One region of the Priestia sp. FSL P4-0332 genome, then DNA from elsewhere that is predicted to be linked to it. Evidence: riboswitches for the same ligand, from Rfam matches in the RefSeq annotation. Region 1 holds a riboswitch; each other region holds the start of a gene.
What was found. A riboswitch is a leader RNA that binds a small molecule or an ion and turns the genes downstream of it on or off. The one in region 1 is predicted to bind thiamine pyrophosphate.

Region 1 (7,529 bases):
TCCTTCTGAAGAAGTAAATACAATTATTCAAAATACGTATAGAGATCGTCCTAACATGCTTGAAGAGTTTGGCAAAAAGTTTTTTAATCAGCCTATTAGCTCAGCTTTTAGAGGGTGGTTTCAAGATTTAGGTTTAGAGGCATCCGGTCATGGAACGATTAAAACTGCGGTGTCTTTACGAGACGAAGACTTGCGAGAGGATTTGAGTCAAATTTTCGCTGAGACATATATATTACACGGAAAAAAAGATCAAATTTGTCCATTTGATCTTGCAAAAGTTATGAATCGTCATATTTCATTTTCTACACTTCTTCCATTTGAAAATAGTGGACACGGTCTTTTTTATGATGAACGTGAGAAAGTAAATGACACTCTTATTGAACTCATCGCTAAAAGCTCAGCCTATAAGTAAGGATATACATTTAAAACCGAATTGGCAGCCAAATAAAAAAAGTAAAAAACCCGCACCTAACGTAATGAAGCGAAGAAGCTTAGGCGTGATAAATTTTCTTGTAAAATGAATGCTGCTGGCAATATTTAAATTCCAAAGAAGGATGCCAAAGATAATAAAGAAACTGTGAAAAAAGACAGATAGCCACGTTTGACTTTGGAGGCTTTCGCTTAAGCTTGACCCAAATACACCAAACCAAAACACAATATTTAAAGGGTTCATAAGAGCAATGAAGAAACCTGTAAAAAACGACTTATCTCTTTTAATAGAGGGTTTGTTTACATCTATTGAAAAGGAACGAGAAACAGCTTGTTTCATACTTTGAAAGCCAACAAATGTGAGCATGACAAAACCAGTTGCATACAAGGAAACAGTAACAGCCTGCATCTGAACAAAGGGCGTTAACCCTATTAAAATGAGGAGCATAAATAAAATATCGGCCGTCATGCCTCCTAAACCAACTAGCCAAGAAGCCCAAAATCCTCTTGTCAGCCCTTTTTTAATCATCTCTATATTAATTGGACCTACCGGTGCTGCGAGACTAATACCTAGAATTATTTGTTTTATAGCAATCAAAAACCACTCCACAAACACAGCCTCCTTTCTAACTTGTCCAATAGTAGCTTATATATATATATAGATTAGAGTTTTATAATTTAGAAGCGGCATTTAGTTAAAAATGCTCATAAACTTTCTTTTCTTTAATACACATGTAACGTTGAGTTCCATAAGGAGGGTTTTAATGGCATCAAAAATGCTTTTTCGAGCCAATGAGATTTTAGAGTCAACGCATGTCCCGTTTTGGGGAAAAGATGCTTTTCAATATTTCCAAAGCGATATATTATCAGAAGAAAATCCATTTCCTTGTATATTAGGGGTAGAAGGCTTTAAAAAAGATTTACTGCGTTTTTCATTTGTGACTACTCCTTATAACTACCAAGATATTAGGAATGCAGCGTCGGCACTTAGAGAATACATAGATACGTTCAAGACCATAGGTCGCTATACATCTTTTGTGTTATTCTTTAAGCCTGAACATAAAGAACGATCAATGGAAGAGTACGAAACGATGTTTTGGGATACGCTGACGTTTCTTCATCAAATTGATCAAAAGAAATGGCCGCAAGACATTCCAAAAGATCCAAAAAATCCATTATGGGAATTTTGCTTTCACGGAGAACCTATTTTTGTCGTATGTAATACGCCTGCTCATTCTTTGCGTAAAAGCCGTAAGAGCAGAGGATTTATGATTACATTTCAGCCTCGGTGGGTCTTTGAAGGTATGACAGGAGATTCAAAAATAGGGCGGCACGTACAAAAGGTGGTCCGCGATCGGTTAAAAACATATGATGACGTATCAGCTCACCCTGAGTTAGGATGGTATGGACAGCAGGGAAACCGAGAGTGGAAGCAATATTTTTTACATGATGATAACAACTATACTACCGGACAGTGTCCGTTTAAATTAAAAAGGAGTGAGCAGCATGGACGTAAAAAAAGCCTCTATTAAAAAAGGAGTTGGCGGAAAGTTTGAAGAAGTAATTAAAGAACTGCTTCCGGCGTATACTGGATACGTTGAAGTACAGCACGATATTGCTTTTCAAACGCACCCATCTCATACGCATCCAACTGATGAAATTCTTCATATACTTGAAGGATCTATTTATTTTACAGTTGAACGTGATACGGTTCTATGTCAGGCAGGAGATCGGATACATTTACCGAAACAAACGGTTCATTCTTCAAAAGCCGGTCCTGATGGGTGCACATACGTTATTTCCATTTTAAAATAAAGACGAAAGAAGATGATGCTTATGCTACGTTCCCGGCCAGTGCTGCTGCTTATCGATGTACAAGAAGGATTTTATTCACCCGAGTGGGGGGAAAGAAACAATTTAGATGCAGAAAAACATATGCTGACGCTGCTGCAAGCATGGAGGCGCCAAGATTATCCTGTCATTCACGTACAGCATGCATCAGGAAATCCAAATTCTCCTTTACACCCAAGTTCGAAGGGGTTTCAGTTCAAAGAAGGATTTGGTCCACAAGAAGATGAATACTTAATTCGCAAACACGTGAACAGCTGCTTCATTGGAACAGAGCTAGACAGTTATTTAAAAGCAAATGGCTATGATACGCTTATCTTAATAGGACTAACTACTAATCACTGCGTCTCTACGACTGCTCGCATGGCTGGAAATCTAGGGTACAGGACGTACGTTGTAAACGATGCAACAGCTTGCTTTGATTGTATGTCCTACGATGGAAAAACAAGGCTTCCTGCAGAAGATGTACATACATTCGCATTGTCTTCTTTGCATGAGGAGTTTGCAACGGTCGTTTCTACAAAAGAGACACTTCAAGTTCTTCAAACCTTTCAATATGCTCAAAATCATAACTGATGTGCATGCGCACATCGGTTTTTTATGTAGATTATGTTTATTAAAAGAAGTAAAATAAAGATAATTCTATACTATAAGGAGTTTGTACATATGATCATTCGTTATGCTAAAGAAGAAGATTTACCTATGCTTGTTGAAATTTATAATCAGTCTGTTCAAACAAGTGCTGCTACTTTTGATTTAACGCCTGTAACAGTAGAGCAAAGAAGGAGCTGGTTTGATAATCACATTAGCAATGAACTTTTTCCGCTTATTGTAGCGGAAAAAGATGGGGTAGTAGCGGGCTATGCTTCGCTTTCTTCTTATCGAGATAAAGAGGCGTACATTCAAACGGTAGAGCTATCGATTTATATTGATAAAAACCAGCAGGGACATGGCATTGGAAAACAGCTTATGAAGCGGATTTTGGAATTAGCTAAAGAACTCAACCATCACGTTGTCATTTCAGGGATTACAAAAGGGAATGATATCAGTGTCAAAATGCATGAGCAATTTAATTTTACATTTTGCGGAGAATTTAAAGAAGTAGGCTGGAAATTTGATCAGTGGCAAGATGTGCTTTTTTATCAGCTTATTTTATAAGATGTATGACACCTTTACACATTGTAACGTTTTAGTTTCGTGTGTAAAGGTTATTAACATAATAAATCGTTTTATTATGTTAATACGAAAGGTGTTAGCTATCATGAATACACATTTTCAATATCAGCATCTAAGAGCTATTCCGAAAAGATGGTCCAAAAAAGAGCTGCATATCCAGCTGAATAGAATCAAGCACAATTCTGAACTATCTACTATAGCAGCAGATCTGCTTTTTCATCTGTTAGAATGTACCCATTCGGGCCTTCAAACTAAACAAGAAATCATAGACTACATCCAAAGCATTCCTACTCATCAACTTCCATCTTTTGTAACCCATTTAAGCAGGTTAATTCAGCATATTTATTATATAGAAGCTGCTGATTACTGTAATCGTCCCCTCAAAGGTTATATGCTTGTTATGAAAAACCAGCCCGCCTATATATCTCTTCATTTTGCTGATCAGATCACATAAAAAAGCTCTCTATTCAAAAGAATAGAGAGCTTTTTTTATTCGTATTTTTTCACTGTTACTTGACATTCTTTTAACGGGATAAGTTTCGACTTTTTCGTCCATTTGTATCCTAACCAAACAATTAAGAATAAAGGAAGTCCGATATAGGAAACAAGTACACCGTACCAGTCAATCGAGTCACCCATAAACGCCGAATAGTTTTGGCCTAAAATAACAACGGCACATAAAATAAAGGCAAAGATAGGGCCAAATGGGAAAAGTTTTGCATGATATGGAAGTTCACTCAAATCATGACCTTGGGCAACAAATGCTCTTCTAAAACGATAGTGGCTGATTGCAATTCCTAACCAAGCAATAAAACCAGACATACCAGAAGCGTTAAGTAACCACGTGTATACCGCACCGTCTCCAAAAAATGAAGCACCAAATGCAAGTGTACCGACAAGTGCCGTTGCGATTAAAGCATTAACCGGAACGCCTCGTTTATTTACTTTTGCTAAGAACCTCGGTGCTTTTCCATCTTTCGCCAAGTTCCACAGCATACGCGTAGAAGCATACATACCTGAGTTACCAGCAGATAAAACGGCTGTTAAAATAACGGCATTGATAGCTGATGCTGCAAACGCCAGACCTGCTCGTTCGAATATTAGAGTAAACGGACTGACCCGCACATCATCACTTGCTAATGAATCCGCTGTGTATGGAATAAGCATCCCAATAACAAAAATAGCTAAAATATAAAATAACAAGATGCGCCAGAAGACTTGTTTAACTGCGCGAGGAACCGTTTTTTCCGGATCTTCACTTTCTCCAGCTGCAACTCCAAGCAACTCTGTTCCTTGGAATGAAAAACCAGCAGCCATAAAAATACCTAAGACAGTAAAGAATCCACCGTGAATGGGTCCATCACCAAGCGTGAAGTTTTTAAAACCTGGTGCTTCATTGTTAAAGATACCAAAAATCATCATAATACCAATAACTAAAAAGATGATAACTGTTACTACTTTAATTAATGAAAACCAAAATTCAGATTCGCCAAATCCTTTTACAGAAAGGTAGTTAAGCCCAAACATAATTAATAAAAACAGGGCACTCCATAAAATAGAAGAAGAGTTTGGGAACCAAAATTTCATAATAAGGGCTCCAGCAGATAATTCAGCTGCAATCGTAATAGCCCAGTTATACCAATAGTTCCAGCCGAGAGCGAAACCAAAGGATGGATCTACAAACCGAGACGCATACGTACTAAACGAACCAGCTTCAGGCATATAAGCTGCGAGCTCCGCCAGGCTGGTCATCAAAAAGTAAACCATGACACCAATAATAGCGTAAGCTAAAAGCGCTCCCCCAGGTCCTGCTGTGTGAATTGCTCCACCACTTGCTAGGAATAAGCCGGTTCCGATGGCTCCTCCTAATGAAATCATCGTTAAGTGGCGAGATTTCAACCCACGTTTTAATTCTTGCTGCTCTTGCATAGATAAATACTCCTTTCGAATGTACGGAAAGAGACGGGATAACATAAAAAAAGCCCGCAGTATATGTGCGCGCTTTTAAATCTGAAAACCGCGTCAACCTTCCGTGAAGATAGCTCTTCACATCACTTGCATGATGTGACAGTTCTGTTCCTGTTCGGAGACAGCCCCAGCTTAAATCAACCGAGAAGTGATCTAAACTTCGGCAATTTTTCCTTTCAAGCAACATCCTCAATGTTCTCTGCATTTCCGTTGCTTTACTATTAAAAACTGCGACCTCTACCTCATCGATTAGGATGAGGGTTTTTTATATTCATTTGACATAAAAGAAGTATATCAAATACTAAAACGATTGTCATTATAAAAAATAGATTCAGAAAATAGAAACATCTTTGAAATCTCTCGAATCTATTTTGTTACATATGGTATAATAAATGTTGTCATAATACTACATAAATATCCGAACGTACCACAGGGGGAGCCGCCGTGCTGAGAGTGAACAAATTGTTCAGACCCTTCGAACCTGTTAGTTAACGCTAGCGTAGGAATGTGGGAATAGTAGCATATATTTGCTTACTCCTGTGTAAACCGTTTGATATGAATGATTCAAAAACAGGAGTGAGAAACGTGAATAAAGCATTACCCTTACAGGCTAAAATTGAAATAGCTATTTTTGCAGCATTAGCACTTCTACTTGATCTTTTGCCTTCCATTAAGATTGCAACGGCTGTGAGTATTTCGTTCTCCATGGTGCCCATTTTTATTATGTGCTTTCGCTGGGGAGTAAAAGGCGGGGCTCTATCTGGTCTATTATGGGGGCTGTTGCAGTTGGCAACAGGAACGGCTTATATTTTAACAGCGCTGCAAACGTTTATTGAATATATTGTGGCTTTTGCTTTTATAGGTTTTGGAGGTGTTTTTTCGCAATCTATTAAAACAAATTTAGCTAACAATAACAGATCAAAAGCTTTTGTTTTGATTGTTTTATCCCTTGTTATCGGCAGCTTCGCACGGTATTTCTGGCACTTTATTGCGGGTATTATTTTCTGGGGATCATACGCGCCAAAGGGCATGTCCGCTCTGTGGTATTCTTTTTCAATGAACGGGATTTCAATGGTAGGGTCACTAATTGCCTGCTTAGTCATTCTTTCACTATTAATTCCATCCGCATCAAGAATGATTGTAACTAAATCACACTCATAATAAAAAAGACTAAATCTACCAAGATTTAGTCTTTTTTGTCATTTGTCACCTTTGTTTACACAAAAGTGTGTCAGGTTTGATAACATAGTTAGTGAAATATTCAAAAAACTGTTTTATGATAATCACCATATTCAAACGAGGTAAGGGATTGATAGCATGCTACAGAAATGGATCACGAGCATAGGTTTAGATATTGGAACAAGCACAACAAAACTGATTGTAAGCAAGCTGCTAATAGCAAATCAACAAAATCAGTTTACGCTGCCAGGCTGTCAAATTATTGATCGTCGCGTAACGTATGCAAGTTCTATCTATACCACCCCTATGCTAAACGATGTTGAAATCGATGTTCAAAAATTAACGGTACTACTAGAACAAGAGTATAAGAATGCAGGAATCTCCTTAGATCAAGTGGAGGCGGGCGCTGTGATCATTACAGGAGAAACGGCTAGAAAGCAAAATGCAGAAAGTATCGTTCACTATCTAGCCGAACATGCTGGGGATTTTGTTGTTGCAACAGCCGGCGCTGACTTGGAAGGAATATTAGCAGCAAAAGGATCAGGAGCAATCGAACGTTCTGCTGAAACAAATGCAGTAATTGCCAATATTGATGTAGGAGGAGGCACTGCTAACATCGCTTTATGTCAAAATGGAAAAGTGATAGAAACGTTTACACTGCATGTAGGCGGGAGATTAATTCGACTAAATGAAGACGGTCTTGTTACCTACATTTCGTCTCATTTAACTGAATTTTTGAAAAATAATTCTTTAACACTGCGAGAAGGTGAAAAAGCAACATTTGAAAAGCTCTCGTCTATCTGTCAATTACTAGCTGAAGAAACCGTGAATTATGTAAAAGCGCTGAATCAAAATTCCTCGCTGCTCGTTTCTCCTCATACAAGATCTTCTATACATCCTGAAACGATCATGGTTTCAGGAGGAGTAGG
Region 2 (7,529 bases), 1.7 Mb from region 1:
CAAAAGAACTTGGGGGAAAAGTTGGAGTAGTCACAATTTCTCCCGACTCCACGCTTGGCAAGCTGGCTGACTTTATCGTGAAGCTGCCCGGTGCTCCGAAGGATCAAGAACAAAGCAGTTATCAAACAGTGCAGCCTATGGCGTCACTGTTTGAACAAACGCTTCTTCTCTTTTACGATGCGCTGATTCTTCGCTTCATGGAGAAGAAAGAACTTGATACCCATACAATGTACGGAAAGCATGCAAATTTAGAATAAAAAAAGGTCTTGCCTAGGCAAGACCTTTTTGTTTTGAAACCTTATACTGAACATGCCGAAATGTTAACTTATCTCACATAGAAACTAAATGTACTTTATCATTATTTACTTTTTTCAAAAGCCCTATTCGAATTTTTGTGCATCTCCATAAAAGGGCTGCTCTGCAACTTTAATCGATTCTGTGGGGCATCCTTCGTACGCTTCCATCATCTCATCTTGCTGATGTTCAGGAACTTCTTTTGTTCCTTCGTTGTTATCTAACACGGCATAAGCAAGACCTTCTGAATCATAATCATAAAGATCTGGTGCGCTTCCTCCACATGCTCCGCAAGCAATACATGTTTCCTTATCTACTATCGTAAAAGCCATAAAAAAAACCTCCTTTACCTTTTCACTTTCTCGTTCAGAAAGTTACGTTCAGTATAAGAAGGTTTTTTTAAATTTGTCTTAAATTATTTACTTGGATTCTCCGATATTCTCAAACATTTCATCTACATTTGGCTTTTTCTTAATTAATCCCGACTCTTTTAACCAGTCCACATTTGACTGCCATGATTCTTTCGTTTGACTGCCAAATCCGTGTTCAGACTTCATTTTCGGAAGTAAAATATTCAAACTTTTTGTTTCCACGTCTTTTTCAAGAGGAAAGTTTGACTTATCTTGGTTATCTAACAAAATTTGAAGTGATTCTTTTGGATGCTTCTCTGTGTACTCATACCCTTTTGTCGCAGCACGCCAAAACGCTTTAATCGTATCAGAATCTTTTGCCCACGTTTGATCCCCAGTAACTGCCACTAGCTCATAATAAGATGGTACACCGTAATCTGAAGGATCAATGTCAACCGTTTTGTATCCTTTTTTATGAAGCAATGGTACTTCGTGGTTAATATACGCACCTATTACGGCATCTACTTTTTTACTAATCAGCGATGAATTCAACTCAAATCCTACGTCTACTAGTTTTACTTTATTAGGATCTCCTCCATCGCTTTTTACCATTTTCTTTAGAACAGACTCGCTTAATGGTGTTCCGCTGTAGCCTACTACTTTTCCTTCTAAATCTTTAGGACGCGTAATACCGCTATCCTTCAGCGCCACAACTCGGTTTAACGGAGACCTTACAATCGCTCCTACCGACTTTACCGGCACATCTTCATTTGCTCGTGCCATTGCTACATCAGGCTGATAGTAAAGGCCGAGCGTAACTTTCCCCGCAGCTGCTAAATTAAGCGAGTCTGTTGGATTAGCAGGAAACTGTACTTTTACATTCAGCCCTTCTTTTTTAAAATATCCTTTTTCTTGTGCAGCGTAAATGAAGCTGTGCACTGCATTTGGGTACCAATCAAGCATAATTGTAACGTCTTTTAATTTTTTACTGTCACCAGCTTTATTTTCCTTGTCTTGGCCGCAAGCAGCGAGCATCAAAACAAGCATCAGGCTTAACCCAATCGCAAACCATTTTTTCATTCTGTTTTCCTCCACTTTAATGAACGTTTTTCGAAACCTACTACAATAATAAAGAATAAAATACCAAGCGCGGATAAAATCACAATTGGTGCAAATACACCAGCTGCATCAAACTGTGTCATCATGCGACGACTGAAATATCCTAAGCCTGCTTGTGCACCTAACCATTCCCCAATGGCAGCACCTATTATACTAAAGGTAACCGCTACTTTGAGCCCTGAATAAAAATGAGGCAGTGCAGAAGGAATGTTCAACTTAAAGAAAATATCTTTTTTTGTTGCTCCCATCGTTAACATGAGTTCTTTTAACTCTTTGTTTGTGGAACGAAGCCCGTCGAATGTGCTAACCGTAATAGGAAAAAAAGTAATTAATACGGTCACAATCACTTTGCTCCAAATGGAGTAGCCAAACCAGAGAACAAATACAGGAGCAATGGCAATGGTCGGGATCATTTGTGACGCAATAATAAGCGGATAGAAAGCACGCTCAATAAGCGGACTCCAATTCATCCACACGGCCAGCAGAACCCCTAGCACAACGGATATAAGCAGCCCAATTACGACAATAGATAACGTAGCTGGTAAATGCTTAAACAATAAATCCATTCGCAAATCCCAAAGCTTTGTTAAAATACCGGTGGGCGTTGGTAAAATAAACGGATAGTTTACAATGCGTGCTCCAATTTCCCAAGCAGCCAGTAAAATGACTACTAATATCACTGAAGCTCCGTACTTTTTCATGTGTTCACCTTCGATCTAAGCTGTTCAATTAAATAATCTTTCACGTCAAGCACACGCTGTTGATTCAAATCTTTTTGCGTTCGAGGTCTGCTAAGCGGCACTTGAATCTCTTCAAGATGACTTACCGGCTTGTCTGAAAAGATAAAAATACGATCTGATAAAAAAAGCGCTTCGTTTACGTCATGAGTGATAAATAAGATGGTGTGTTTACGCTTTTGCCATTGTTCAAGCAGCCATTCCTGCATCGATAGACGCGTAATGGCATCAAGCGCACTGAAAGGCTCATCCAAAAGCAGCACGTTAGAACCGCTTAATACCGTTCGCAGAAAAGAAACACGCTGCTTCATCCCTCCGGATAAATCACTTGGAAAACGGTTTTCATACCCTTTTAACCCAAACTCTTCGAGCAGCTGAGATACTTGCCTATGAGCACTTGCCTTTGACACATTGTGAAGCTCAAGAGGCAGTGCTGCATTGTCTAGAATCGTGCGCCACGGAAGAAGCAAATCTTGCTGCGGCATGTAGCCTACTTTTCCAAGACGTTTTTCGTAAGACTGTCCGTTAATCATGATATCGCCTTCACTCTGCTGTTCAAGACCTGTAATGAGACGAAACAACGTACTTTTTCCAGATCCGCTTGCTCCAACGATACTTACAAACTCGCCTTCTTTCACGTCTAAATTTAATGATTTTAAAATCGCTTGATCACCGTTTTTGTACGTAAAACTTACGTTTTGAAAAGATAACACAGACTTATTCATAAATTGGCCACATCGCTTCGTTATAAGCCATATCCCAGAACATATACTCAAAACGCGTTGTGTTTAAGAAAATTTCTTCGAGCTTTTCTAACTCCGCTTCTGATTTGTCTTCAGTAAGTGAGTCAAATAAGTTGATACACCACGTCGCTAGTTCTCCAAATTCTTCTGAGCTGTACATTTCAATCCACTCACGATAAAACTCATTGTTAGCTCCAGGCTTTTCACTGAGTTCTTTTCCTATTTCCCAGTAGCTCCACATACAAGGCAAAAGAGCCGCCACTAATTCAGCCAATGTTCCGCTTTGACCAACGTGCAGCATATAGTGTGTGTATGCAAGCGTTGTAGGAGATGGCTGCGCTTTTTCTAATTCTTTTTCGCTGATTTCAAATTTCTTGGCATACTCACGGTGCAGGCTCATTTCTTCGTTTAATGTAGAATCTAAAAGTGCAGCAAATTTCCCCATCGTTTGAACATTGGTAGCTTTCATGGCTCCAATCGCAAATAATTTAGCATAATCAATTAGGTAAAGATAATCTTGAATCATATAAAAGCGAAACTTCTCCTTTTCAAGCGTTCCGTCTCCCATTCCCTGTACAAAGGGATGATTATGATTTTGGCGCCAAATCGGCTGCAGCTTTTCATATAATCGTTCACTAAATTTCATGATGATCACTCCTTATGCGTATGCAGCCACGTATAAATGAACTGCACCATCACTTTTGTATATTGAATAAGCTGATTGATATCTAATTGTTCGTTCACAGCATGTGCATTTGCTAAATTCCCAGGACCGTAAATAGCTGCTGGAATACCCGCATCAGCTAGCCAACCGCCATCTGTTACGCTAGTTGACACATCAATTGGAGGCTTTTCCCCTTCAATTTGTTCGTGAGTATGTGCAAGCAGCTGCACTCCTGCATGACCTTCATCAATTTCTAATGACGGAAAGATTTCTCCTCTGTCTTCAATCATTGATGTGCCTCCCCATTCAAAGGTTGGCAGATTATCTTTTAACCATGGATCTGCTTTTGCAATAGCTAAAATGTATTCTTCCACTTCTTTTGATACTTGGTCGTATGATTCATTAGGATAATAGTGAACGGTGATCCACAGCCTGCATTCATCTGCAATAAACGCAGCATGCCTTCCGCCTTCGATTACTGCTGGGTTAATCGTGTTTGTTCCTGGCAAAAATCCTGGATAGCTCTTTGTAACAGCCCAGTGGCGCTCCAATTCTTGTAGCCCTCCGATCACTTTTGCCATCTTTTCGATAGCGCTCGCAGCTAACAGCCCTCCTCCAGCATGAATCATGCTTCGGCGTGTACCGTCATGATAGGTTTTGCTGCTTTTTATCGTAATCCATCCTGTGATTACTCCGCCTTGACCTTGAATATGTAAATCACTCGTATCGGCTACAAGCGCAAAGTCAGCTGTATATCCTTTCTGACAGCATTGCAGCGTACCTGCTTCTCCCACTTCTTCTCCTACAACGGATTCAAAAATCAAGTCTCCCGGCAGTTCAATTCCTGCTTCCGTTAAAAGCTGCACTGCAAATAATGCTCCTGCCAAGCCGCCTTTCATATCAGCAACTCCGCGTCCGATTATCATATTGTCTTTTACCACAGCTTCAAACGGATTTGTCCCCCACTTTTCATTTTCTTGTACCTCAGCAACATCCATATGCCCGTTAATAATCAAGCTTTGATAGTCAGCTGATTTTTGTCCTTTTAACGTACCTACTACGATGGGATCGTTGGAATATAAGTCCCACATATCGATGGAAAAACCGCAGTTTTTAAGGAAATCCGCTACGTATAGCTGCGCTTCATGAGAATTTCGTGCAGGAGGCGCCGGCGTTTTATATGAAACAAGCGTTGTTAATAACTGGATTAGCTCCCCTTTGCGCTCCTCTACCTGTTTGACAAGCAAATCAATTGTTTCTTCCATGTATGACACCTTCCTTTATGCATAAAAAAACACTTCTTTCGCAGGAAAGAAGTGTTTTTGTTTATATACACAAAATTATTATAACGAGTTCGTAAGGAAATCCCATACAAAACATCCATTACAATACCTCTTTCCTACGCTAGTATTACCTAGTTCAGGTTATAAGGGTTAAGACTTCTCGTCTCTCTCAGCTTCGAAAGCACCCCTAGTGGTGTTGTATCTCTATGAAATTAAACTATTATCATATGTTTACCTTTAATAGTTTTATCATAGTAAAGCGGTTTATTCAATAGAAAGGTTCATGATTCAGCAATGAAAATAGTTTCCTTTTTAGTAAAATAAAAAGCACACACCTTTTTTAAGCAGTGTGTGCTCTTTACTTTTATAAGCTTACTAGTTAGCTATCGGCTTTTTTAAAAATACACGATTTTTCCATTTAGACAGTGACAAGCTCAAGTTTTCGCCCCGGTCTCACTAATGAAAGTAGCTCATGATCTTCCTCTATCACATACCCAATCACGTTAACATTAGTATTTGCAGGCAAATTCGTTTTAGCTATTTGAACCTCTCCTCTGTAGCGTCCGTAGCCATCATTGTCCATTGTAATTGCTCCGATTCTGCGTTCTACTGTACGAAATGGCGGCACTGGTTTTACAGATCGAGTATCAACCAACCGCAGAACGTCTCTTGATACATCCGGACGCACGCTGTACGTTCCCTCTATATGAAGTGAACGAATGCGCAGCGGAATAATGCGGTTTTCTTGATATCGAACTAAACGCTTTAATAAACTTGAACCGGCGTATGGATCTCCAATATAAACCTCCGTTACTCCGCATCCGTATAAATCTACTGCAGAGGTAAAAGGACATCTATTACGGTCTTTTTCTCTAGTAGGAAGACCTTGATAAACAGGGCCTCTTTTTTCGCCTTCTCCAGGAATATAAGCGCAGACTGGGATACGAAGTTCATTAAATAAATCTGTCTGCTGTTGAAAAAACGTTTCTTCAAGTCCTGTTTCAGGCCGCGGATAAAAATTATGCCATGCAAGCAGCTGATGATGATGAAGGCCTGCAGATAACAGCGATTCTATTTCTTGTTTGGATAACGTACTTGCATTAACAGCAATATAAAATTCATTCGCAAGCGAAAGAGTTTCTTTTACACTAAAGCCATCGTCTAGTCTAATACCCGATACGCCAAGTGAAGATAGCGTCATAAGGCTTTCAATACCTAAATGAACCGGCGTATGCTTGGATACGTCTGCATACACGCTTATTCCACAATCTCTAGCCACATGAAGCAATTCTTTTGCCCGTTCAGCCAAATCTCCTTTTTCTTCTGGAATGTGAAGCGAAGTGAATGCGCGTGTAACTCCGCATTCACTCGCTTCTATTAATCTTTTTTTGGCATCACTATCATTTAAATAAAACGAAATACCGATCATTCAAACTCCCTCGCCATTTCATCGTTAAATCCAAAGAAATAGGTACAAATAAACCCTGCTGCATAAGCAATAACTAATCCAAGTAAATAAAGAAGAATTTGATGCGCATGAACTAAAAACGTAAGCGGCAAACCGGATACCCCCACTGCTACAGTTGCAATATGGAAGTGCGCCTGAAACGCTCCTCCGATTCCGGCTCCAAGACAAGCGGTTAAAAATGGGCGCCCTAAAGGAAGTGTGACTCCAAAAATAAGCGGCTCTCCGATTCCCAGCAGACCTGAAGGAAGTGCCCCTCCAATTGCTCGCTTTAAACGTTTTTTCTTTGTTTTGATATAAATAGCAAAAGCTGCACCTACCTGACCGGCTCCGCCCATTGCTAGTATAGGAAGAAGCGGATCATCTCCAATTGAATTAATAAGCTCTAAATGAACAGGAGTAAGACCTTGATGCAGTCCTGTAATAACGAGCGGCAAAAACGTTGCTCCTAAAACAAAGCCTGCTACAACTCCTCCAACCTCTAGAACTCCTAAAAGACCTTTTGTGATTCCATCTGAAATTAAGCCTCCGATTGGCATGAATACTACATACGTAATAATGCCTGTAATTAACACCGTAACGGTTGGTGTAATAATAATATCCAGTGACTGAGGGACAAATTTACGTACTCGTTTTTCTACCACGGCCATAAAGATTGCTGCAAGCAACACGCCTATTAAGCCGCCACGCCCCGGCAAAAGAGCTTCACCAAAAAGTTTAATATCAGCTACGGCAGGATTAATGACTAAAATGCCTGCTAAGCCTCCTAGAGCCGGCGAACCACCAAATTCTTTTGCGGCATTAATACCTACTAAAATACCAAGATAGGCAAATAAACCGCTCCCGATAACGGTTAAAAGAATAGCAATCTGTG
Region 3 (7,529 bases), 2.1 Mb from region 1:
TGTAAAACGCTTTCAAAAGGCGATAATATATATTTATGCAAAAAAGCTATTGCAACATTGCAATAGCTTTTTCTTGCTCTTTGAGTCTCTATTAGAAGTTTAAGGGACTAAAGAACACGCGTGTTTATTTTATAAAAATACAAAATATAGAATAGCTGCTAAAACAATTCGATATAGTGCAAATGGTACTAATTTGATACGATTAATTAATTTCAGGAAAAAGCGAATAGATACCAGCGCAAAAATAAAGGCGCTGATAAAACCAGCAATAAAAAACGGTAGTGCATCTGATGTGAAATACTGCCAGTTTTTAACCAATGAAAGTCCACTTGCTCCTGCCATGATTGGCACTGCCATAATAAATGTAAAATCTGCGGCTGCCTTATGGCTCATTCCAAGAAGAACCCCTCCTGAAATCGTTGAGCCTGAACGAGAAAAACCTGGCCAAAGAGCAATACATTGAAACAGTCCTATACCCAGTGCTTGTCCATAAGATATTTGGTCCACCGTCTCTACACGCGGACGTTTAGGTCCAAACAAATCTGCTAGAATCATTAATACAGCTCCGACCACTAAGCCAATTAGCACCGTATTTAAAGAAAACAAATGTTCATCAATGTAATCATCAAACAAAAGTCCTAACACTCCTGCGGGTAACAGACCAACAATTACCTGCATTAAATTCAAGCGATTTGTCGGTCCAATTGGAGCAGCTGGTTTTTTTCCTAATCCTAATAAATTAATAAAACGATCTTTAAAGATAACAACTACTGCTAAGATCGACCCTAGCTGAATAACAATTTTAAATGTATTAGCTACTGGAGATGAAAATAATTCTTTTGAATTTAACCACAGGTCATCCACAATAATCATATGCCCAGTTGACGAAACAGGAGCAAACTCTGTTAAACCTTCTACAATCCCTAAAATGATTGCTACAATAATTTCCCACATAAAGCTATGTACCTTGCCTTTCTTTCAAATTAATAAGCTTATCGCTTCGTTTTACATGCTCAACTATTTTCCTATTTTGACACTTGCTTTTTTATCATAATTGTTAAAACTATGAAATACAATGTGTATTTGCAAAAAGATAAGAATCTTTAATAATTTGTAATAAAAACCTTACATGCTATAACCAAAAAACACGATATCAGCTTTTATTTATTTTAGAAATTAGTCACTATGTTCGGTATAAATTCCGGGCCCTTAGCTAAAAATGAATCATCTAGACTATTTTTCTTTAGTGTGAAAATATGACTAAATCATTATGTTTTTTCCATCTCCTTTACTGTTATCTATCATTTTAATCAACTAGTGCTTGCTTATACGACATATCCCCTAAGTAATTTGAAACTTTTTTCTCTCTTTTCTCGTATATAGTAGTATCTTTTTTAGGAGGCTTTTTACTATGAATGGAAATGTACGTACAATGAAATGGGTCACTGCTGGGTATGAAGCCTTGCTGGGAATTCCTTTAATTGGCGCGGGGATTGTTATGGGCTTTAGTTATACTCCTCTTTTTATTGGATTTATTCTTCATGCTATCACGCTCATTTTAGCTAATAGACGAGGTTTATCTGCTTATGGAAACATACTAGGGATTGTTACCTCACTGGTTGCTTGGATTCCATTTTTAGGGTTTATCATGCATATTATTACAGCTATTGTGATTGCAATCGATGCTGCTAGACAACGTTAATTGTCTAGCTTTTTTTATTTAAGGGTTGATTTTTTACCGAATGATGGTAAACTTAAGCCGTAAATTGAATAATTTGAATGTTATTTCTACTAGGGGTGTCTGATAGCTCAGACTGAGAGAAGAGTGCAATAAAACTCTTTAACCCTTTGAACCTGATTTGGGTTATACCAGCGGAGGGAAGTAGTCTTGAAAAGAATAGTATATGTTTATTCTTTTTTCGCCTATTCCATCGGGTTCTGTCTATCACAGAACCCGATTTTTTTATGGTTCGGTATAGCTACACTTTATGCGAAACCGGAGGAATATGTAATGTCAAAACAAAATGTATCAGTTTCTATGAAAAAGCCTTTTCCAAACAGTCACAAAGTATATGTCCAAGGATCCAGAGAAGACCTTAAAGTGCCTATGCGTGAAATTCATCAGTCTCCTACTACAGGATCTTTTGGTGAAGAAGAAAATAGTCCCGTACGTGTATACGACACGAGCGGTGTTTATACAGATCCCTGTTATGAAATTAATTTACAAAAAGGATTACCGGCTCTGCGCGAAAAGTGGATTGCAGAACGAAATGATGTAGAAACATATCAAGGCCGTACGGTTCAGCCACAGGATAACGGGTATTATGATGGTGATCCAAGAGATCAGTACGAGCGCTTTATCACTAATCGTTTACCGTTGCGCGCGAAAAAAAATCAAAATGTAACGCAAATGCACTATGCGAAAAAAGGAATCATCACACCCGAAATGGAATTTATCGCTATTCGTGAACAGATGGATCCTGAAGTCGTGCGTGAAGAAGTAGCAAGAGGGCGTGCCATTATCCCTAATAATATCAATCACCCTGAGAGCGAACCGATGATTATCGGCCGCAAATTCCACGTGAAAATCAATGCTAATATCGGAAATTCAGCTATTCGTTCAGCTATTGAAGATGAAGTAGAAAAAATGACATGGGCAACGCGTTGGGGAGCCGATACAATTATGGATTTATCAACAGGAAAGGATATCCACACAACGCGCGAATGGATTATCCGCAACTCGCCTGTTCCTGTAGGGACCGTTCCTATTTACCAAGCGCTTGAAAAAGTAAAAGGCGTAGCAGAAGATCTAACGTGGGAAGCATATCGCGATACATTAATTGAACAAGCAGAACAAGGTGTTGATTACTTTACTATTCACGCAGGTGTTCTTTTACGCTATATTCCTCTGACAGCCAAACGTACGACAGGTATTGTTTCACGCGGAGGATCCATCTTGGCGCAGTGGTGTTTAGCTCATCATGAAGAGAACTTTTTATATACTCGCTTTGAAGAAATCTGTGAAATCTGTAAAGCATACGATATTTCTATTTCGCTTGGCGATGGGCTACGTCCTGGTTCCATTGCAGATGCTAATGATGAGGCACAGTTCGGTGAATTAGAAACGCTTGGTGAATTAACTAAAATTGCTTGGAAACACGATGTTCAAGTTATGATTGAAGGCCCTGGACATGTTCCTATGCACCTCATCAAAGAAAACGTAGATAAACAAATGGAAATATGCCAGGAAGCTCCCTTCTATACTCTTGGACCGCTTACAACCGACATCGCTCCAGGCTATGACCATATTACATCAGGTATTGGGGCTGCAATGATTGGCTGGTTTGGGACAGCTATGCTTTGCTACGTAACGCCAAAAGAACATTTAGGACTTCCGAATAAAGAAGACGTTCGAGAAGGCGTTATCACCTATAAAATTGCTGCGCATGCCGCTGACCTAGCAAAAGGCCATCCAGGAGCACAAAAACGCGATAACGCGCTGTCTAAAGCAAGATTTGAGTTTAGATGGAATGATCAATTTAACCTGTCACTAGATCCAGAGCGCGCAAAAGAATATCACGATGAAACACTTCCCGCTGAAGGTGCTAAAACAGCCCATTTCTGTTCAATGTGTGGACCTAAATTCTGTTCGATGCGTATTTCTCAAGATATTCGTAACATGGCTCAAGAAAATGAAAAAGATGTACACGAAGTAAGAAAAGAAGGAATGAAAGAAAAAGCTAAAGAGTTTGTTAACAGTGGTTCAAATATCTATCAATAATGAAGTAGAACAGCTTAAAGAACAAATTAAGCAGCTTGAAAGAAAGTTATTATTTGTTCAGCAAAATTGTCAGCACATTATCGTTGAATCCTCACATTCTTCCGTAAGACGCTGCATTAAGTGTTTCTATCAACAACAAGCAGAGGCTGAGCCAAAAGTATTTTAGTTGAAGAAAAATCCGAACGAGTTGAATTCTTGATTAAGAATCCAGCTCGCTCGGATTTTTTCATTGGTAGGGTGAACGTAGATTTCATGCATGTAGTTATTTCTAGCGGTTGATTGGAAGGCAAGGCGAAGACTCCTGAGGGAAAAGCAGAATAAGTGAGACCTCGCAGGAGCGTAAGCGACGAGGAGACTCACCGCCCGCGGAAAGCGAAGTCTTGTACGGAAATCAACCGCGATGTAACAAGCTATCCATACTAGCTCCTTAATCCCATTTGTTCGTCTTTAGATTGGATTAATTTCGTTACGTCTCTCAATTTCATCTTTTTTTGAAACGTGCTTTCAGCATGTTCTTAATCCAATATAGTATTTTAATAATAACCCAGCCTATAAATGTACCTAGCGTATTCAAAAAGATATCATCAATATCAAATACTCGTTCCGTTAGCTTGTACTGTAAAATTTCAATCAGAAAACTGATTAAGAAACCTGTCGTAAACACTTGAATAAAACCGTCAAACCACTTCATAAACAAAGGGATAAACATTCCAAGCGGCGCAAACATCACGATATTCCCCAGTATATTTGTCAGAGTGAGCATTATATTCCCGCTGTCCCACATCAGACGGATCGTGCTAAATAAATCCAAGTTCATTGCTTTTCCGTAAACATGTTCGTTTTCCCGTATGAGAGTAGCATAAATGACCACTGCCGTATACGCAATAAATAGAATGAACATGACTTTTTTAACGATTGACCTGATGCTTACATTCACTTCAACATCACCTTCTTTGACTCCCAAAACCATTTATTATTATCTATATGTACCCGTCTACTGCTTTCATTCGTAGTGAATGCATTTACATGCTTTTTTATCCTATCACATCAATAAATAAATACAATTCCCTTTATACAATTTTATTAAACTTGATTCTTTATAAATAAAAATCCTCATCATTTTATTCTACTCATTTCATTAATTTCTACATCTATAAATAATAAGAAGCAGCGAGATAACACTTCGCTGCTTCTTATTTAATCTGGATAATAAGGATTCAAATGGATTAATACTTCCTGAATATTATCATGCTTTTTCATAAGTGTTGCTTTGATTTCTCGTCCCAGATCATGACCTTCCTTAATTGTTTTAAAGTGATCAATCGAAATACGTATATCAACTAATATGTAATGGCCATGCTCTCTTGCTCGAACCCGATCAATCCGCTTCACATCTTCAAATTCATAAATACTTTCTTCAAGTTCTTTCAGTAGCTCTTCGTCAATATTGCCTTCCATTAAGATTTGAAAAGACTCTCCCATCATTTGTCTGGCAATGTTAAAAATTAAATAAGCAACAAAGATACTTGCTATTTTATCTCCGTATAACAGCAGTTGAACATCCATTTTATCACCAATAATCGATAATAAAACACCAATTGCCGCTGCAATAGAAGCAACAATATCTGCTTTATGATCAAATGCAATTGCCTCAATTGCCTTACTGTGGTGCTGCTTCGCTACGTTTAAAGAATAACGGTACAACAATACCTTTGCTATGTATGAAATAACAGCAATCCACATGGCTAAAATATTTGGAGATTCAACCGGATGGAATAAACCAACGACTCCTTCAAATACCACATAAAATGATACAAGCAATAAAATAATTCCTACGATTCCTGAGACAATCACTTCTGCTTTTCCATGTCCATATGGATGGTCATCATCTGCTGGTTTATTTGCTACTCGTATAACCAACAAGACAATAATAGAGGCAAATACGTCCGCTGCAGAGTGAATACCATCAGCAAATACAGCATCACTATTTCCAATCCATCCTACTATTACTTTTCCTAGCGTAAGGGCAATATTGCTCCATACGCTAATCCATGCTACTTTTTTGGCAATGGACTCCCTTATACTGTTGTTCATTTGCACACCTCGACTTACTTCTTGAAAAATCAGCTTTTTTATCTTATCACTGCTCATTCAAGTGGGTCTAGAGCAATCTATTTTCGCTTAGCTATATATGTTTCAATACCGCAAAATTAATGATAATCTACAACATACTCCTTATTATTTCTCCGCCAACTTCTTACGGTCTGTTGCCATTGGAGGTTCTTCCATCCAACCTTGCTCAATCATAATCCGAATTCCATCTTTTCCATACTTCCCTATACGCCCGATTAGCTGAGAAAATTCTACTGCGACATCCGAACGGAACGACATAGATAAGCCAGCGCCGCAGTTATCAATAGCAATTGTCACCGCTGTGGAAGTATGATACATCATCAGTTTATCTGAAAACGGTGAAATCGTTGAGTTGGTTACATATGCATCAAGCAGACGCGGACTTGGTAGGTCAGCTTCAGACAATAACTCAGTGAATTGCTTGATTTGCTTACTCGCAAGTTTAACTCCATCAAAAAAATAAGAGCGTAATTTTTGTGTGGTAGCTACTTGACTAAATGCCAGCATCAGCGTTTTACCTAATACATTTGTATTAACAATTTCTTGAATAGCCGTGACCTCCAAAGAAGTTAGAGGATGCATTTGAGAGAAAAATGGTGATATAAACGTTTTCTGGTCCACAAAATTCACTTTTACCGGATAAGGAATAACCGGAGGTCTCATCAGCATGCTTTTTCTTAAAATAACGTGGTTAGAATCCTCTAAAAGACTGTCGCTTTCTTTTACACATCGAGACAGGTGAGCATAAATATCTTGCCTTCTCACTGCGCTTAGGGCTCTGGCATATTTCTTCATACCTCCAATTGCCATTTCATTTACATAAATAGCCATAAAAATATCGTCAAATAAAGCAGGAACTCCTTTGTTCACATCTTGTTCTCCAAAACCTACTGGTATTGGAATTTTTTCCAAACTGAATAATTCCGTCAATTCGTCTACATGAGTTTGTGAAATCTGATGGGCTTTTTTTAAGAGCTCCTTAATCTCGGCATCTTTTACAACAGATAGAAAATACCCAAGAACACATACATACAGCGTATCACCTAAATATTGCGCCCATAAGTAACCTAACTCAGCTGCGTTCAACCGCTGATTTTGTTGATGTTTTTGCATTTCGCTCTTTATATTTTCGTTCATTCACTTATTCTCCTTTTGGATAAAGTCGTACTTTTACTATCTCCAAAGAAGAGCTGAATAAACCGCATAAAGAAGACCTAGATAACAAGTCTAGGCCTTTTAGGTTAAGCATATTTCTGGTCTTCTGTTTCTTTTCTAAAAAAGCTTTTCATCGCGTGAAAAACGTCTGATTTTTGTTTTAAAATAAAGTGTCTAAAACTTTCGTCTTGAATATTTTTGTAAGCAGACATTAAAGTGGAATGTCGATTGTACTGATTCACTTCCCCATATCCAAACATATTTGACACTTTCATTAATTCATTTACTAACTTTACACACCTTGCGTTATCTGAAGTTAAGTTATCGCCATCTGAAAAATGAAACGGGTAAATATTATAGCGGCTCGGATCATACTTTTGGTTAATTAATTCAAGCGCTTTTCGGTAAGCAGATGAACAGATGGTTCCTCCGCTTTCTCCTTTGGAGAAAAAGTCTTCTT
Region 4 (7,529 bases), 2.0 Mb from region 1:
TCAACAAAAAAAACTTATACGATTAATGTGACTTAAAATAAGGGAAATATACCTTCTATACACGGTTTGTTATAAGGATACAGAAAGATTTTAAAATTTGGATTAAGTGGATTTTTAAGGGAGATTTGAGGAGTAAAAAGGAAGTTTCATGCGACGATTTTCTCTTTCATTTTTTCATGACTTTTGGTGCAATAAACATATAGTTAAATGTTAAGGTAGAAATAAATTCCTTATGGTACACTTAAAGAAGAATTTATGAAACGGAGCGATATGATGAAAGCCATAAACTTAATCTCAATTGCCTTTGGTGCTATCGCTGGTACATATGCACGTTATTTGCTGAATCTTTCCTTATTATACACGGGCTATCCAATAGGAACGGTAATTGAAAACCTATTAGGAAGCTTCATACTAGGCCTATTAACAGGATTTTTTGTGTGGAAAAAGCCAAAAGAATGGATAAAGCTTGGACTAGGAGTTGGCGTGTGCGGCGGTTTTACAACGTATTCAACGTTTGCAGGAGATGTCATTTCTCTCACTCAGCACCATTTATTTTGGGGAGCCATTTATGTAATTGCCTCTTTAGTAGGTGGAATCCTTCTTGCTTTAGCAGGCTATCTATGCGGTGAAGCGGCAGGGGGAAATTTAGTGAAAGTACATGAGGTGAAGTAAATGAGCATAGTGAGCTTGGCACTTGGCGGGGCAGCTGGAGGGATATGCCGTTATCTTTTGGGTTTAAAAGTTACAAAAATAGTTTCAAACCCTCCTTTTCCAGTATCAATGCTGTTTGTAAACTTGCTCGGTGCGTTTGGCCTTGGTCTTTTTTACGGTAGTTATTATGGAAAGGTTCCGAGTCATGCTTATGATGATTCAATATTTTTAATGATTGGCATTGGTTTTTTTGGTGCCTTTACCACTTTTTCAACGTTCAGTGTGGAAACCGTACAGTTAATTCGAGAAAAATCTTATCGAAAAGTGTTGGCGTATGTGGGGATTTCAGCATTTGGAACAGTTGGTTTATTTACAGTCGGTTTACTGGCAGGAACGTTTTTATTTAAGTAAAGAGAACGTTTCTAGTAGGGAAAAACAAAAAGACGGAGAAGTAGAGAATGGATAGAAAAGCAGAAGTTTGGAAATACATTTTGTTGATTGTAGCTGTTGCAGGTCAGATCATCGGTTTTTTATTTTTATTTATAAATGTTGTCGCGGCATTTATTTTTTACGGTTTTTATATTCTAACTTTTATTATGTTACTCCTGCTGTTTATATGGGATCGGAAAAAGGAAAAAGACAAAGAAGAATTTGACGACTATACCGATTACTAACCATATAAAAAGCAGAATGATGCGGTGCGCCGGGCCTCTTACTTACTAAAGAAGCTTAAAAGATACATCTATAAAAGGAAGAGAGCCGTAAGAGCATAAAGAGATATTGTATTTACATCTAGTTGTGTTATAATTTTAAGTGCGAAAACAAAATCAATAAATAGCAATCACTAGGGGAGCTTTTTGAAGCTGAGACGAATGTATTTCGGACCCTTTGAACCTGATCTGGTTTGGACCAGCGTAGGGAAGTGGTGATCATGTTTACATAACGATGCATGCTAACCACTCTACGTTGTAGAGTGGTTTTTTGTATGTAATAAAACCCTCTACACAAGATGAGGTGATTGAAATTTCTCTTTATTCTGAATAGAAAGGTTTCGATCATGTGGATATTCCTAAATTTCATGTCATTACAACAGATAAGCAGCCAATCGAAGAGCTTCAAAAAATTTTAACGGCTATCGCGCCTTTTGCGGGCGCCGTTCATATTAGAGAAAAAGAGAAAACGGCAAAGCAGATTCAATGTTTACTAGAAAGCCTGCCATTTTGTCGCTCTAAAATTATTTTGAATGACCGAGTTGATGTAGCGCATGCTTTAAAAGCAAAAGGCGTACAGCTTGCCTATCATAGTTTAGACGTTTCGGTTGTTATAGACGCATTTCCTTCTCTTATTGTCGGAAAATCAGTTCACTCTGTGGAAGAGGCTTTAGAAGCTGAAAAAGATGGTGCTCACTACATTCTATACGGACATATTTATTCAACACATTCAAAAAAAGGATTAAAAAGTCGAGGGATAGCAGCACTAAAAGAAGTAGTAGACGCTGTGCAGATACCGGTTATTGCCATTGGAGGAATTACACCTGTAAATGCCAAAGAGGTGCTTCAAACAGGAGCACACGGTATAGCTGTGATGTCTGGTGTCATGCTTGCGCAAGATCCCCTCAAAGCGATTAAACAATATTCTCATATATGGACATCTGGAGGTGGAGAAAATGAAGCAGCATTATGATGTACTGTTAATCGGAGGAGGTATAATCAGCTCTTCTATCGCTTATCATTTGTCAAAACAAGGAGTGTCAGTAGCTATTCTTGAACGCAATCAAATTGGTTGTGAAGCTTCAAGTGCAGCCGCTGGTATTTTAGGTGCTCAAGCTGAAATTGATGAAGAAGGTCCTCTTTTAGACCTTGCTATTAAGAGCAGAAGCATGTTTCCTGAACTGGTGAAGGAACTAAAAGAAAAAACGGCCATCGATGTAGAGCTCATTCAAAAAGGCTTATTAAAAGTCGCTGTAACAGAAGAAGATGCACACGTATTAAAGAAAAAAGCCGCTCAGCACCACCGGTGGGATGAACATGTAAGATGGATCGATGTAAAAGAAGCGCGTTTGTTAGAACCCGGGCTCTCTCCAGACATATACGGAGCCATTACAATACCGGGAGACGGCCAGCTAGCTCCGGCTAAGTTAACGCAAGCTCTTGCTCATGGAGCCTTGTATCACGGAGCAGATGTATTCGAATACTGTGACGTTCATTCTCTTATTATGGAAAATAAAACAGTAAAAGGTGTACAGACGTCCAAAGGCTCTTTTTATGGAGAAAAAGTAGTTATTGCAGCAGGCTCATGGGCTAAACGCTTTATTTCTTCTGAACATGTAGGTCAGGTGTTTCCCGTAAAAGGGGAGTGTATTGCTCTTCAAAGTCATAAGCCGCTGCTTTCTAAAACGATTTTTTTAGATGAAGGTTTTTACTTAGTGCCTAAGACTGGTGGAAGAATCGTAATCGGGGCAACTAAGCTACAGCATGATTTTACCAAGACGGTTTCTGCACAAGGTATTCAATTTTTGCTGAATAAAGCTTCTGCGCTTCTGCCGGCTATTAAAGAAGCCACATTTGAAAAAGCATGGGCTGGTCTTCGTCCGCAAACAAATGATGGCTGGCCTTATTTAGGAGAGCATCCTGAAATAGCGAATCTACACATGGCGTTTGGCCACTACCGAAACGGTATTTTATTAAGTGCTGCAACTGGAAAAATTATGGCTGATGCTTTGTTAGGGAAAAAGCCGAATCATTCATTTTTTACATCATTTCAGCTAACAAGAGTAATGGAGGAAGTTCATTGAATCTAATCATTAATGGTAAGACCGTTACTTTTGGAGATGAAATTGAAACGGTCGAGCACTTGTTGCAGGCTCAGAACCTGCATGAACGAGTGGTAATTGTTGAGCTAAACAAGAACATTTTGCAAAAAGAAGAACATAGCGATGCATGCTTAAAAGATGGCGATATATTAGAAGTTGTTTCATTTGTCGGAGGAGGATGAAGAGTATGTTAAAAATTGGACAATATACATTTAATTCACGTTTACTATTAGGAACAGGGAAATTTCCGGACTTTACGACTCAGCGTCAAGCGGTAGAAGAGTCAGAAACAGAAATTTTAACATTTGCTGTGAGACGAATGGATATTTTTGATCAAAATCAGCCTAATTTATTAGAAGCGCTTGATGTGAAGCGTTTCACTCTTTTGCCTAACACTGCTGGAGCAAAAAATGCAGAAGAGGCCGTACGTATTGCTAAATTAGCAAAGGCTTCTGGACTTTGTGACATGGTGAAAGTAGAAGTAATTGGATGTGATAAAACGCTGCTTCCTGATCCAGTTGAAACATTAAAAGCCAGTGAAGAACTGTTAAAAGAGGGCTTTACCGTTTTACCTTACACATCAGATGATGTTTTACTTGCGCGTCGTTTAGAGGAGTTAGGCGTACATGCCATTATGCCAGGAGCTTCGCCTATCGGTTCAGGTCAAGGTATTATTAATCCGTTGAACATGCGTTTTATCATTGAACAATCAACTGTTCCAGTAATTGTAGATGCAGGTATTGGAACGGCTTCAGACGCAGCTCAAGCTATGGAGCTAGGAGCAGATGGTGTGTTATTAAATACAGCTGTTTCAGGAGCAAAAGATCCTGTGAAAATGGCTCGTGCTATGAAGCTAGCGATTGAAGCAGGACGAGCAGCATTTGAAGCAGGACGTATTGAAAAGAAACAATATGCAACGGCAAGCAGTCCAACAGAAGGGATGAGTATCGGTTGATTAATCGTTATTCCCGCCAAGAATTGTTTCAACCTATTGGAAAAGGCGGGCAGCAGCAAATTCAAGAAAAGCATGTTCTGATTGTAGGAGCAGGCGCTCTTGGAACAGGGAACGCCGAGGCCCTTGCGCGAGCGGGGGTAAAGAAAATAACGCTCATTGACCGGGACTATGTAGAGTGGAGCAACCTTCAGCGGCAGCAATTGTATAGTGAAAAAGATGCTGATAAAAGAATTCCAAAAGCAATTGCCGCTAAAAAACGGCTTCACGATATTAATCATGATGTAAAAGTAGAAGCGCACGTAGCAGACGGTACCCCTCAAGTTTTAGAACAGCTTGTTGAGGGGGTAGATGTTATGATTGATGCAACCGATAATTTTGACACACGCCTTGTAATGAATGATTTATCACAAAAATATGATATTCCTTGGATTTACGGAGCATGTGTAGGAAGTTATGGAATTAGTTATACTATCATACCAAGTGAAACACCGTGTTTATCCTGTTTGCTTGAATCTGTACCGCTTGGAGGGTTAACATGTGATACAGTGGGGATTATTAGTCCTGCTGTACAAATGGTAGTCGCTCATCAAGTAACAGAAGTGTTAAAAATATTAGTCGGAGACTGGAATGCGCTCAGGAGGGAACTTGTTTCGTTTGACGTATGGAAAAATGAGTATACGAGCATCAATGTGAACGTGTTTCGCAAATCTGCTTGCCGCTCATGCGGCAGTGAACAAACGTATCCCTTTTTACAATATGAAAATCAAACGAAAACAGCTGTGCTATGCGGAAGAAACACGGTACAAATCCGTCCGGGCAAATCAGCCAAGCAGCCGCTGCAGTCTTTAGGTGAACGATTAAAAGAAAAAGGATATAAAATTGAACAAAATCCGTATCTGCTTTCTTTTTATGTAGATGATTACCGTTTAGTGATGTTTCAAGATGGACGCGTCTTTGTCCATGGAACAAACGATATAGTAGAGGCAAAGTCACTTTATCATCGGTATATTGGGTAAGAAAGAGATGGAGGTTTCAGGCATGACAGTACCAAAAGCATTAACCATTGCTGGATCAGACAGCGGTGGAGGAGCAGGCATTCAAGCAGATTTAAAAACATTTCAAGAGCGTGACGTTTTTGGCATGTCTGTTATTACAGCTGTGACTGCACAAAATACAGTTGGCGTTCAAGGAGTTTATCCTTTAGCAGTAGAAGCAGTTGAAACGCAGTTAGATTCAATTGCCACTGACTTATTTCCTAATGCAGTGAAGACAGGTATGTTGTTCAGTGCTGATATTATTTACGCAGTGGCTCGTAAAATCAAACAGTACGGACTGCAAAATGTTGTAGTTGATCCCGTTATGATTGCAAAAGGCGGTCAGTCTCTTCTTCAAAGAGAAGCTGTACAGGCTCTAAAAGAATTATTGCCTCTTTGTGAAGTCATTACGCCGAACATACCGGAGGCGGAAGTCATCACGGGTAAAGAAATTCACACGATTGAAGACCGAAAAGAAGCGGCAAAACAGATGCATGAGCTAGGTGTAAAGCACGTGGTAATTAAAGGCGGACATGATCAATCTCATCAAGATATGATTGATATAGTGTATGATGGTCATAAGTACGTTGAAATCACGCATGAAAAGATGAATACAAAGCATACACACGGAACGGGATGCACGTTTGCTGCTTGCGTCACGGCTGAATTAGCGAAAGGTAAAAGCGTGGTTGAAGCAGTTCAAACCGCTTCGGATTTTGTTCACTATGCGATTAAGCATACGCTTGAAATTGGTTCCGGACACGGTCCTACTAATCACTGGGCGTATAGAAAATACTTTCGTTCAAACATATAAAAAAAACGTGCCTACAATCTAGGCACGTTTTTTATGAAGAAGGAATATGTGTAGGAATCTCTCCATCGATGCCTAAATAATAATGTCTAAGGGGCTTTAAATTATCATCAAGCTCATAAACAAGCGGCACGCTTGTGGGAATATTCAAGTTCGCAATGCCATCAGGCGAAATGTTATCCAAATACTGCATCAGAGCTCTAATCGTATTACCGTGAGCGGAAATAATAACCTTTTTGCCAGCTTTAATAGAAGGAGCAATAGTTTCGTTCCAATATTCTAGAACCCGCTTTTCTGTATCGGCTAAGTTTTCCGTTACAGGAAATTGTCCCTTAGCTAATTCCTTATACTTAGGGTTGGAAGCTTCATAGCGAATATCTGTTGTCTTTAAAGCAGGAGGGCGTTCGTTCATCGACCTTCTCCACAAATGTACTTGCTCTTCTCCAAATTTTTTTGCGGTTTCTTCTTTGTTTAAACCTTGAAGAGCTCCGTAGTGCCGTTCATTCAACCTCCAAGATTTGTATATGGGAATCCACATGAAGTCCATTTGATGTAAGACAATCCATAGAGTGCGAATGGATCGTTTTAAAACAGAAGTATAGGCAATATCAAAAGTATATTCGTTTTTCTTTAGCACTTTTCCAGCTTCTCGCGCTTCTTGCAATCCATTTTTAGAAAGATCTACATCCGTCCAGCCTGTAAATTTATTTTCCAGATTCCACACGCTTTGTCCGTGCCGAATCAACACAAGTTTTATCATCGTGTTCTCCTTTCAACAGTGACTAAGGACTCTATTCTTTTTTATTATGAGAAGGAAAGAGTTTTTTATCCTAAAGCCGGGGAAAGGAGTTTTTATCATTTAGAAAAAGTGATGCTGAAAAGTAAAGCTTTAACTTTTTTACGCATATGATAAAAATAAAAAAGGGAAGGGAAGATAGTCGATGAGTGACCAAGAACGTCAGATTCAAGCGTTGCACAGCCAGATTGAAGATTTAAAAGAAGAAATGTATCAGATGAAGCTTGATATTAGCACATTAGAGAAAGAAAAAGGAAAGCCTGTTTTGACACCGGCTCTCGTTGGTCAAATAGGGGGTTTTGTTCTAGGTGGATTAGCTATAATTGGTATTTTCTGGATGTAGAACTTCTCGTTTTGAAAACGAAAAGTTCTCCTGGTTTTTCAATAAGCAATTCCAACGCGGCATTTGGAAAATTTTTGAGCCCATATCTCATGGTAGGTAAAGTGAGCGGTATCTCCCGTTGAAATTT

Region 2: it holds a riboswitch for thiamine pyrophosphate, as region 1 does, so the genes downstream of both, MKY06_RS04560 (acetylornithine deacetylase) here and thiT (energy-coupled thiamine transporter ThiT) in region 1, are expected to answer to the same signal.
Region 3: it holds a riboswitch for thiamine pyrophosphate, as region 1 does, so the genes downstream of both, thiC (phosphomethylpyrimidine synthase ThiC) here and thiT (energy-coupled thiamine transporter ThiT) in region 1, are expected to answer to the same signal.
Region 4: it holds a riboswitch for thiamine pyrophosphate, as region 1 does, so the genes downstream of both, MKY06_RS02795 (thiamine phosphate synthase) here and thiT (energy-coupled thiamine transporter ThiT) in region 1, are expected to answer to the same signal.

Annotation. Positions count from the first base shown of each region.
Region 1 covers NZ_JBBOUA010000001.1:2,565,767-2,573,295, reverse strand. Annotated here, with positions in the region: gene MKY06_RS13020 (alpha/beta fold hydrolase) at 1-412, shown strand, start outside; gene MKY06_RS13015 (LysE family transporter) at 398-1,039, opposite strand; gene MKY06_RS13010 (YqcI/YcgG family protein) at 1,194-1,961, shown strand; gene MKY06_RS13005 (cupin domain-containing protein) at 1,936-2,244, shown strand; gene MKY06_RS13000 (cysteine hydrolase family protein) at 2,266-2,853, shown strand; gene MKY06_RS12995 (GNAT family N-acetyltransferase) at 2,944-3,435, shown strand; gene MKY06_RS12990 (hypothetical protein) at 3,539-3,907, shown strand; gene MKY06_RS12985 (amino acid permease) at 3,943-5,382, opposite strand; lysine riboswitch at 5,485-5,669, opposite strand; TPP riboswitch at 5,844-5,944, shown strand; gene thiT (energy-coupled thiamine transporter ThiT) at 5,977-6,582, shown strand; gene MKY06_RS12975 (ethanolamine ammonia-lyase reactivating factor EutA) at 6,739-7,529, shown strand, end outside.
Region 2 covers NZ_JBBOUA010000001.1:874,862-882,390, reverse strand. Annotated here, with positions in the region: gene hxlB (6-phospho-3-hexuloisomerase) at 1-257, shown strand, start outside; gene MKY06_RS04585 (ferredoxin) at 381-626, opposite strand; gene MKY06_RS04580 (ABC transporter substrate-binding protein) at 714-1,724, opposite strand; gene MKY06_RS04575 (ABC transporter permease) at 1,721-2,464, opposite strand; gene MKY06_RS04570 (ABC transporter ATP-binding protein) at 2,461-3,225, opposite strand; gene tenA (thiaminase II) at 3,218-3,889, opposite strand; gene MKY06_RS04560 (acetylornithine deacetylase) at 3,895-5,172, opposite strand; TPP riboswitch at 5,287-5,389, opposite strand; gene MKY06_RS04555 (MupG family TIM beta-alpha barrel fold protein) at 5,609-6,619, opposite strand; gene MKY06_RS04550 (PTS transporter subunit EIIC) at 6,616-7,529, opposite strand, start outside.
Region 3 covers NZ_JBBOUA010000001.1:420,618-428,146, reverse strand. Annotated here, with positions in the region: gene MKY06_RS02315 (undecaprenyl-diphosphate phosphatase) at 130-954, opposite strand; gene MKY06_RS02310 (hypothetical protein) at 1,412-1,702, shown strand; TPP riboswitch at 1,784-1,898, shown strand; gene thiC (phosphomethylpyrimidine synthase ThiC) at 2,012-3,781, shown strand; gene MKY06_RS02300 (hypothetical protein) at 3,759-3,947, shown strand; gene MKY06_RS02295 (VanZ family protein) at 4,263-4,718, opposite strand; gene MKY06_RS02290 (cation diffusion facilitator family transporter) at 4,979-5,875, opposite strand; gene MKY06_RS02285 (DUF3231 family protein) at 6,020-7,051, opposite strand; gene yhbH (sporulation protein YhbH) at 7,156-7,529, opposite strand, start outside.
Region 4 covers NZ_JBBOUA010000001.1:525,311-532,839, forward strand. Annotated here, with positions in the region: gene MKY06_RS02780 (fluoride efflux transporter FluC) at 274-672, shown strand; gene crcB (fluoride efflux transporter CrcB) at 673-1,062, shown strand; gene MKY06_RS02790 (hypothetical protein) at 1,110-1,325, shown strand; TPP riboswitch at 1,488-1,589, shown strand; gene MKY06_RS02795 (thiamine phosphate synthase) at 1,711-2,334, shown strand; gene thiO (glycine oxidase ThiO) at 2,318-3,445, shown strand; gene thiS (sulfur carrier protein ThiS) at 3,442-3,645, shown strand; gene MKY06_RS02810 (thiazole synthase) at 3,651-4,418, shown strand; gene MKY06_RS02815 (thiazole biosynthesis adenylyltransferase ThiF) at 4,415-5,434, shown strand; gene thiD (bifunctional hydroxymethylpyrimidine kinase/phosphomethylpyrimidine kinase) at 5,457-6,266, shown strand; gene gpmA (2,3-diphosphoglycerate-dependent phosphoglycerate mutase) at 6,298-7,023, opposite strand; gene MKY06_RS02830 (hypothetical protein) at 7,205-7,402, shown strand; gene MKY06_RS02835 (NAD(P)-dependent oxidoreductase) at 7,441-7,529, opposite strand, start outside.